4 regions of the Mojavia sp. genome follow, and region 2 is predicted to be linked to each of the others. Evidence: predicted binding sites of a transcription regulator. Region 2 holds the regulator's gene; each other region holds the start of a gene.
The links. The regulator NtcA, encoded in region 2, controls nitrogen genes in cyanobacteria. The targets are predictions, from matches to a motif close to TNTGTANNNNNNNNTACANA.

Region 1 (2,209 bases), on a different contig from region 2:
AGCTGCTAGGCGTAGAGAAATTTGCCGTGTCTTGGAATGTTGAATCACTTGGCGGTAAGCATGAACCATCAAATGTTCCATTTCGCGGTTAACGCGTTCTTCATCCCAGAATAGGTAGGAAAGTCCTTGCACCCACTCTAGGTAACTCACCACAACACCACCAGCATTGGCCAAGATGTCTGGTAACACAATCACACCCCGCGCTTCTAGGGCTTGGTTAGCTTCTAGAGTCACCGGGCCGTTAGCGGCTTCTGCAATAATCTTGGCTTGCACCTGACTCACATTTTCCTTAGTGATTTGGTTCTCTAAGGCTGAGGGAATCAAGACATCGCAGGGCAAGGTCAATAAATCTGCGTTGCTAATTGGTAGTGCTTGCGGGAAACCGACAACACTCTTATGGTTGGCAGTAGCGTAGGCTTTCAGCGCTGCAATATCAAGGCCCTGTTCGGAGTATATTCCCCCTGTACTGGTGGATACAGCTATAATCTTTGCTCCTGCTTCGTGTAATAATTCGGCAGCAGCACCACCTACATTGCCAAATCCCTGAATAACAACTCGCACTCCGGCTAGAGTTTTTCCTTGATCTGCCAATGCCTCACGGACAATAATCATCGTACCGCGTCCAGTTGCCATTTCCCGTCCGCGGGAACCACCAACAGAAAGGGGCTTACCAGTCACTACCCCTGGTACAGCATGGCCGACATTCACAGAATATGTGTCCATCATCCAAGCCATTTCACGGGCAGAAGTACCCACATCTGGTGCAGGTATGTCTACAGACGGGCCGATATCTTTAATCAACTCGCTGGTATAACGACGGGTAATTCGTTCTAGTTCCCTAACGCTGTATTGTTTGGGATCTAAGGCAATACCTCCTTTTGCACCGCCGTAGGGAATACCTAATAATGCACATTTCCAAGTCATTAACATTGCTAAGGCAGAAACCTCGCGCAGTGTAACGGCTGGATGGTAACGAATTCCTCCTTTGTATGGGCCTAAGATATCGGAGTGCTGCACCCGATGTCCTGCCAACACCCGTATTTCACCATTATCCAGTTTCACAGGAATGGAAACTGTAACTACTTTGCGCGGATGACTGAGGATTTCTAGCAACCCTTGATCTAATTTTAATTCTTTGGCTGCCGCCTCTAAGTAGCTACAAGCTTGATCAAATGGACAAATATGTGCTGGAGTAGCTGCTTCCAGCGGTAGCAGAGGTGTTGCAACCATATAATTTTCTCCTAATCGCGGTATCTTTGCGAACCGGATATATATTATGCCTAGCTTATCCTTCCTTGGAAAAAAAGTTAGAGAATTTGTAGTTTTTGTTACAATTTTATTTCGATTTTATGCATAAAAAATGAACACAGATATTTTGTGTCTGTGTTCATTTGTAGCGATCGCTCCCTGAAACAATTAATCTGATACAAAGACTTTAGAAGTAAAGGTTCCATGAAGCCCATAGGGAATATGATGCTTGAGATGCAAACGAGCAATTACACCTTTACGGAAATCGCTAGCATCCAAAATCACCACATCTGAGCGATGATAGACAGCATCATAAACCAAAGCAATTACCCAACCGTCATCTTCCTTTTGGGAACCAGGGCGGGGAACAAAAATCGGCTCACCCATGAAACCACGGGGTGCTGCACTCCAAAGTTGTCTTTCTCCAGAGTCTAAATCAATTTTTAGCAGTGCTTGCAAGGGAGCATTACCAGTCTCTGCATGAGCAGCACCGATATACAAGTAACGATATGGGCGTCCCACATTATCTGGATGTATGCTGGGAAACTCACAGCAACGACTTTCAATTAACTTTCGTTGCACCGTCCCATCGTTAAGGTTAATATTAAACCGCCAAAGTTGCCCAGGCGCAATTGCTTCAAAATCAACTTGACGAAAATCGCTTTCGGGTTCGACTTCTGGTAATGAGTCATAGCAAATGGAGTCAATCACAATTTCACTGCCTATTTCAAAAGCATTGATGTGGTGAAAGACAAAACCAGATTGGGTCTCCAGAATTTTTACATCTGTTTTTGCAGCCTTGGAGTTGCGAGGAATCACTATAATGCGAGTTGGTTGATTTGGCTGAAATTTGATACATTCCCCGGCTGCACGTATTCCCAAGGCCAAAGGTATGGGATTAAAAGTGACAGGATTTTGAAAGAAGATGCAGTAATTGGGAGTAATAACAAAATCGTGGATG
Region 2 (2,209 bases):
ACACTTGCTTCCAATCCTGCCTTAGCAACACCCATGACGTTATAGTTAGGAATTGCCCTGACGCTGCCTAAATAGCTGAGGGTGAGGATACTTCCTCCTTCTGTCATCAAAGGTTTAGCTGCACCACTCAATTGCACCAGTGAGTATGTGCTAATTTGTAGCGCCGTGTTAAAGCCAGCGCGTGATGTTTGGCTAAAATCACCACTTAAATCATCTTTATTGGCAAAGGCCAGACAGTGGACGAGGATATCTAGTTTTTCCCACTTATTGCGGATTGTTTCAAAAGTAGATTGAATTTGTTCGTCGTTTTGGACATCACAGGGAAGAAATAAGCTGGGGTTAAGGGGTTCTACCAATTCAGCAACTTTTTTCTCCATCTTGCCTCGTTCATCTGGCAAGTAGGTAATACCTAAGTTAGCTCCGGCTTTGTGTAGTTGTTGAGCGATCCCCCAGGCGATCGAGCGGTTATTTGCAATACCTGTGACAAGGGCATTTTTTCCAGTCAGATTTAGCATAGCAATTGTTAATGTGAACAATCATTAGGAGCATACTAGAATCTGAGGCTAGTTTGTCTTTGTTTTTTACAGGATTTGTAAAAATGATTATTGGTAAGACAGTTTAATACAATAAAATTACTGATTAATCCTTTATATATTCTCAATTTATCTTGATTTTGTCTTTAAAAAACCTTTTTAATACAGCTAATTTAAGCCATATTCAAGGATTAATCACTAAAAATATCAAAAATTATGTATCATTATAAACAAATAACTATAAAGCATTAATTTTGAGTATAGGAAAGTACAGAAAGGTTGACGGTGCTTTATTGATTTTTCAGGTGTATTCTTAGGTAATCAGTTTTTGTTTTTCCGGCATTGGGTAGGGGAAGGGAGATGATCGTGACACAAGATAAAGCCCTAGCAAATGTTTTCCGTCAAATGGCAACCGGAGCTTTTCCGCCGGTTGTGGAAACGTTTGAACGAAATAAAACGATCTTTTTTCCTGGCGATCCTGCTGAACGAGTTTATTTTCTTTTGAAAGGTGCTGTTAAACTTTCCAGGGTGTACGAGGCAGGAGAAGAAATAACAGTAGCACTGCTGCGGGAAAATAGCGTTTTTGGTGTGTTGTCGCTGCTAACGGGAAACAAGTCGGATCGGTTTTACCATGCCGTTGCATTTACGCCTGTAGAATTACTGTCAGCTCCAATTGAACAGGTGGAGCAAGCACTCAAGGAAAATCCAGAATTATCAATGTTGATGCTGCGAGGTTTGTCTTCGCGAATTTTACAAACAGAGATGATGATTGAAACTCTCGCTCACCGAGATATGGGTTCCAGGTTAGTGAGTTTTTTGTTAATTCTCTGCCGTGATTTTGGGGTTCCTTGCGCTGATGGGATCACAATTGATTTGAAGCTATCTCATCAGGCGATCGCTGAAGCAATCGGTTCTACTCGCGTTACCGTCACCAGGTTACTTGGAGATTTGCGAGAAAAAAAGATGATTTCCATCCACAAAAAGAAGATTACTGTGCATAAACCTGTTACTTTAAGTAGGCAATTCACTTAAAAGCAATTGGGGGAAGCAGAGGTGACACGTATTGTGTTTTTAGAAATGGCACTAACATGGAGGTAAATCTAAAAAATTGAGTAAATTCGGCTATTGCCAATCCCTCGTCCCCCACAAAAAATGGTTGAAAGTAGTAGGCTGTATCTGGAAGCATTTCGGTAGCTGAAGATGACCACCGGGTACATCCTCATCGCAGCAATTTTAATTTTGGGAGGCATGCTTGCCACCGTGGGTGATCGTATCGGCACACGGGTTGGCAAGGCGCGCCTCTCACTCTTTAAGCTACGCCCTAAAAATACGGCTGTACTAGTAACGATTTTTACTGGAACTTTAATTTCGGCATCAACTTTAGCAATTTTATTTGCTGCTGACGAAGGGTTACGCAAGGGAGTCTTTGAGTTAGAAGATATTCAAACAGACCTCAGGAACAAGCGTGAACAGCTAAAAACCACGGAAGCTCAGAAAAGCCAAGTAGAGGGTGAACTTAACCAAGCAAGAAAGGAGCAAGTAAAAGCTCAACGAGACTTGCAGGCAATTAATCAGTCTTTACAAGCAGCTAATGCCAAACAACAGGCAACGCAAGCCCAACTCAACCGTACTATTTCTCAACAAGCCCAAACGCAAGCTCAACTCCAGCGCACTCA
Region 3 (2,209 bases), on a different contig from region 2:
AATAATTTATCTCAACAACAATTATCCCGAGCGGAACAAGTAGAACAGCAACTTAACCAAGCTACGCCCGAACAATTAGGTACTTTTTTAAAGAGACAAGGCCGCTCATTTGATGGTAAAAATCCTCAAGAAGTAAAAACTCAAATCTTGTCAGAAGTATCTAAAGCCAAGGCACAAATCAAAACTCAAGCAAAAGCCACTCAGTCTTCTCAGCGCCTGACCTTGATCAAAAGTTCGGTTAAATGGAATTTGGGAGCTTTGGTTTCTGCGGCTTTATTTTTTAGTTTTTGGAAGATAACTAAATGGGCAAGAATCAGTAGATGATAAAAGAATATATTCGGTAAAAAATTAGGGTGGGTGAATTGCCCACCCTAATTCTATTTTTGGTTTGATACTAATTCAAAATCGGCTGACTAGACCTTTGCCAATTCTGGAGCAGGACGCTTGCTGTTACGAATAGCTGTAATCGCCTCAGCGTAATCTGGAGCGTTAAAGACAGCTGAACCAGCTACGATCGCATTAGCACCTGCTTCCAAAACTTGCCAAGTATTATTGGCTTTTAGTCCCCCATCTACTTCAATCCAAGGGTCAAGACCGCGTTCGTCACACATCTGACGCAGCTTGCGGATTTTAGGTAATACACCTGGAATAAAGCTTTGACCGCCAAAGCCAGGGTTGACGCTCATAATCAGCACTAAATCGCAAAGCTCCAGTACGTACTCAATTAATTCCAAAGGTGTTGAAGGATTAAGTACGACTCCTGCTTTTTTACCGAGTTCTTTGATTTGTCCGAGAGTGCGGTGCAGGTGTGGCGAAGCATTGTGTTCAGCATGAACTGAAATAATATCAGCGCCCGCTTTAGCAAACCCTTCTACATACTTTTCTGGCTCCACAATCATCAAGTGGACATCCAATGGCTTTGACGTCACCGGACGAATCGCCTCCACAACCAGAGGGCCTATCGTAATATTAGGTACAAAACGACCGTCCATTACATCAACATGAATCCAATCTGCTCCAGCCGCGTCTACAGCGCGAACTTCGTCACCCAGACGGCTAAAATCGGCTGACAGGATGGACGGAGCAATCACAATGGGCTTTTTAGATAGGTTTTGGGTCATGGCTAGTGGGTTTTCAAGCGTCCTCGTCTGTAAATATTGTAACAAAACATTGAGCAATCGCTCATCAATTTGATCCCGCCTTTGCTAGAGATATGGGGGAGTGAGGGAAAATGACTAATGACTAATGATTAATGATTATGAATAAAAAACTAACTTGGATAATTTTGGGGCTGGGTGCTTCGTGTTTGAGTGCGCCAGTACTTGCTTCAGCTTTACAAACGTCTTTTGGCACCAACGGTATAAATGCTTTGAAGCTACGCCAACCTCCTTATAATTTAAGCGGTCGCAAGATTGCCATTGGTCAAGTGGAAATTGGGCGTCCGGGAATGTTTGGATTGGATAAAGCGGTGTCGAAAAACCTTGCTATATCTCTTGCGGGAGTCTTCTTACGCAATGGTCCAGCTAAGTCAAACAGCAGTGTTGATCCCCACGCCTATAATGTTGCTGGCGTTATGGTCAGTAAAGACAAAGCCTGGCCGGGAGTTGCTCCAGAAGCGCGACTGTATTCTTCTGCTGTTGGTTCAACTAAAAATATGGGACAGCCAGAAGAGTGTTTATCGGCGCAGCACGTGGCGCTGCAAAATGGTGGTGATGTCCGTGCCATTAACTTCAGCTTTGGTGAACCCCTAAACAGAGATCCACGCCCGGATGCAATTTTAGATGGCAATGCTTTACTCACGCTATGTCTTGACTGGTCGAGTCGCGTTCATAATGTCCTGTATGCGATCGCCGGTAACCAGGGCAAAGGTGGTATTCCTATTCCTACAGATAATTTTAATGGAGTGAACGTGGCTTTTTCATCCCGACGTGGGGGGATTTTTAATAAAGTTGACGTTTCTAATCTAGTAGGTGCTAACCAGGGAGCAACCAGACGGCTAGTAGGGAAAGAGTTTAATATTGATGGGCGTGGCACCATTAGTTTAGTTGCGCCTGGCAATAACATTGCTTTGCTCAATCCTGATGGGAAACTCAACAAAGTTACAGGCACTAGTTTTGCAGCACCTCACGTTACAGGTACAGTTGCCTTATTGCAGGAATTTGCCGATCGCCAACTACGGACAAAACAACTCAATTGGAGTATTGATTCT
Region 4 (2,209 bases), on a different contig from region 2:
TTTTTGTAACATAATCTAACACTTATTGACCCTTACACAAAAAAGTGATATATCAGATTATTTTACTTTCTGCAAAGTTTTTAAGCATAATTACTTCTTGACAAATGCAGACTTATTTTAGAATACTATAAATATTTAAATTTTTTCTTCAAAGTGTATTACATATAATCGAGAAGCGGTATAATTCGGCAAAATTAGAAGCTCTACTAAAGTACCTATTTACGATTGGCTTCTACTGTCGGAGACGCAACGCAAACACCAGTGCTGTAGGCGATCGCGTCTTTGTAGAAAAAAGACTTGTCGTTAGACAATAATTCTTGGCAAAACATTTCAAGTGCATTAGCGAAGCGTGCCCAAAGGAGGGCGCGCTTTTGATATTTTTATAGGGGTAGAAATCTTGCCTGCCCCTAATGTCTAAATATCGGTTTCACTTAACTCACGAGTGATATGGTCAAACGGTTCATCCACAAAGGCAGCATTAGCCACACCTGCGGCTGCAACTTGTTCTTTGACAATATCCTTCATAATTTGAACTCCGCGAACCGTGGGGCCAATAGGCACGCCTAAAGAATTGTAAGTTTCCCGCAGCCCTTGTAGTACCCGCTCATCTAACACATTGGTGTTGCCAGCAACCAGCGCATAGGTAGCATAGCGCAAGTAGTAATCCATATCCCGCAGACAAGCTGCATAACGACGAGTCGTGTAAGCATTTCCGCCTGGGCGAATCAACTCTGGCTGTTCTTCAAATAATTTGGAACCAGCCTGCTTGACAATTGCAGCTGCATTAGAATTGATTGCTCCTGCTGCTTGTACTCGTGATGTACCACTTTCAAAGTATGATTTAAGGCTATCGATCGCATTGCGATCAAAATACCGTCCAGCTACGTCATAATTCTTAATTAAGCTTGTTACTGCATCGCGCATTCCTTTTTCTCCCAATCATTACTATCTATGGTTTGATATTAATTTGGCTGCTTTCATGCACCAGTAATTTTTTGTGCCAATTACAATATAGATTCGGCACAAAACAATCTATCCGCTACTTAAGGATTCTATGCCAAAGTTGCCCCCTCTGAGATGATATGTTCGAGTTTTGTACAGATGTTAGGGAAAGGTTAATATAAGCTGTAAACCAGACGATCTGTAACAAAAACTACAAATTTCTCTAATCTCCTATCCTTAGGATATTCCAGGTGTGTCACAATTGGGTTCAGCTCAGCAGGGTCAGCAGGCGTTGAAGATTCTAGTTTGAGTTTATTTAATTGGCAGAGAAGGAGTAACAATGACAACCCCACAAGAAGTCTTGAAACTGATTCAAGACCAAAAAATTCAGATGATTGATCTGAAATTCATCGATACACCAGGGACATGGCAACATCTCACCATGTACTACAACCAAATCGATGAAAGTTCATTCACTGAGGGCGTACCTTTCGACGGTTCCAGTATTCGGGGTTGGAAAGGCATCGAAGAATCAGACATGACAATGGTGCTTGATCCAAACACTGCCTGGATCGACCCGTTCATGAAAGAGCCAACGCTAAGTATAATTTGTAGCATTAAAGAACCCCGCACAGGCGAGTGGTATAGCCGTTGTCCTCGCGTGATTGCCCAAAAAGCCGTAGATTACTTAGTTTCTACTGGTCTTGGTGACACAGCATTTTTTGGCCCAGAAGCCGAGTTTTTCATCTTCGATGATGCGCGCTTTGACCAAACCGCCAACGCAGGCTACTACTACGTAGACTCTGTAGAAGGTCGTTGGAATTCTGGTAAAGATGAAGGCCCCAACCTAGCTTACAAGCCACGCTTTAAAGAAGGTTACTTCCCAGTTGCACCAACGGATACCTTCCAAGATATGCGTACAGAAATGCTGCTGACAATGGCGGCTTGCGGCGTACCCATTGAAAAACAACACCACGAAGTTGCCACTGGTGGTCAGTGTGAACTAGGTTTCCGCTTTGGTAAGCTAATCGAAGCTGCTGACTGGTTGATGACTTACAAATATGTCATCAAGAACGTTGCCAAGAAATACAGCAAAACCGTTACCTTCATGCCCAAACCACTGTTTGGCGATAACGGTTCTGGGATGCACACTCACCAGTCTATCTGGAAGGATGGCAAACCTCTATTTGCAGGCGATAAGTATGCTGGTTTGAGCGAAATGGCGCTGTACTACATTGGCGGTATCCTCAAACACGCGCCAGCACTG

Region 1: AC5JL8_RS22730 (Glu/Leu/Phe/Val family dehydrogenase) is a predicted target of NtcA. The motif match lies at 1,316-1,335, and genes of this name have one in related genera.
Region 3: rpe (ribulose-phosphate 3-epimerase) is a predicted target of NtcA. The motif match lies at 1,148-1,167, and genes of this name have one in related genera.
Region 4: glnA (type I glutamate--ammonia ligase) is a predicted target of NtcA. The motif match lies at 1,141-1,160, and genes of this name have one in related genera.

The regions. Positions count from the first base shown of each region.
Region 1 is NZ_JCACKA010000078.1:42,532-44,740, forward strand. It holds gene AC5JL8_RS22730 (Glu/Leu/Phe/Val family dehydrogenase) at 1-1,230, opposite strand, end outside; gene AC5JL8_RS22735 (carotenoid oxygenase family protein) at 1,417-2,209, opposite strand, start outside.
Region 2 is NZ_JCACKA010000036.1:17,390-19,598, reverse strand. It holds gene fabI (enoyl-ACP reductase FabI) at 1-515, opposite strand, end outside; gene ntcA (global nitrogen regulator NtcA) at 894-1,565, shown strand; gene AC5JL8_RS06405 (DUF3084 domain-containing protein) at 1,734-2,209, shown strand, end outside.
Region 3 is NZ_JCACKA010000115.1:75,153-77,361, reverse strand. It holds gene hpsJ-A (HpsJ-like protein, cyanoexosortase A-associated) at 1-324, shown strand, start outside; gene rpe (ribulose-phosphate 3-epimerase) at 414-1,121, opposite strand; gene AC5JL8_RS30805 (S8 family serine peptidase) at 1,259-2,209, shown strand, end outside.
Region 4 is NZ_JCACKA010000089.1:23,215-25,423, reverse strand. It holds gene apcB (allophycocyanin subunit beta) at 415-924, opposite strand; gene glnA (type I glutamate--ammonia ligase) at 1,283-2,209, shown strand, end outside.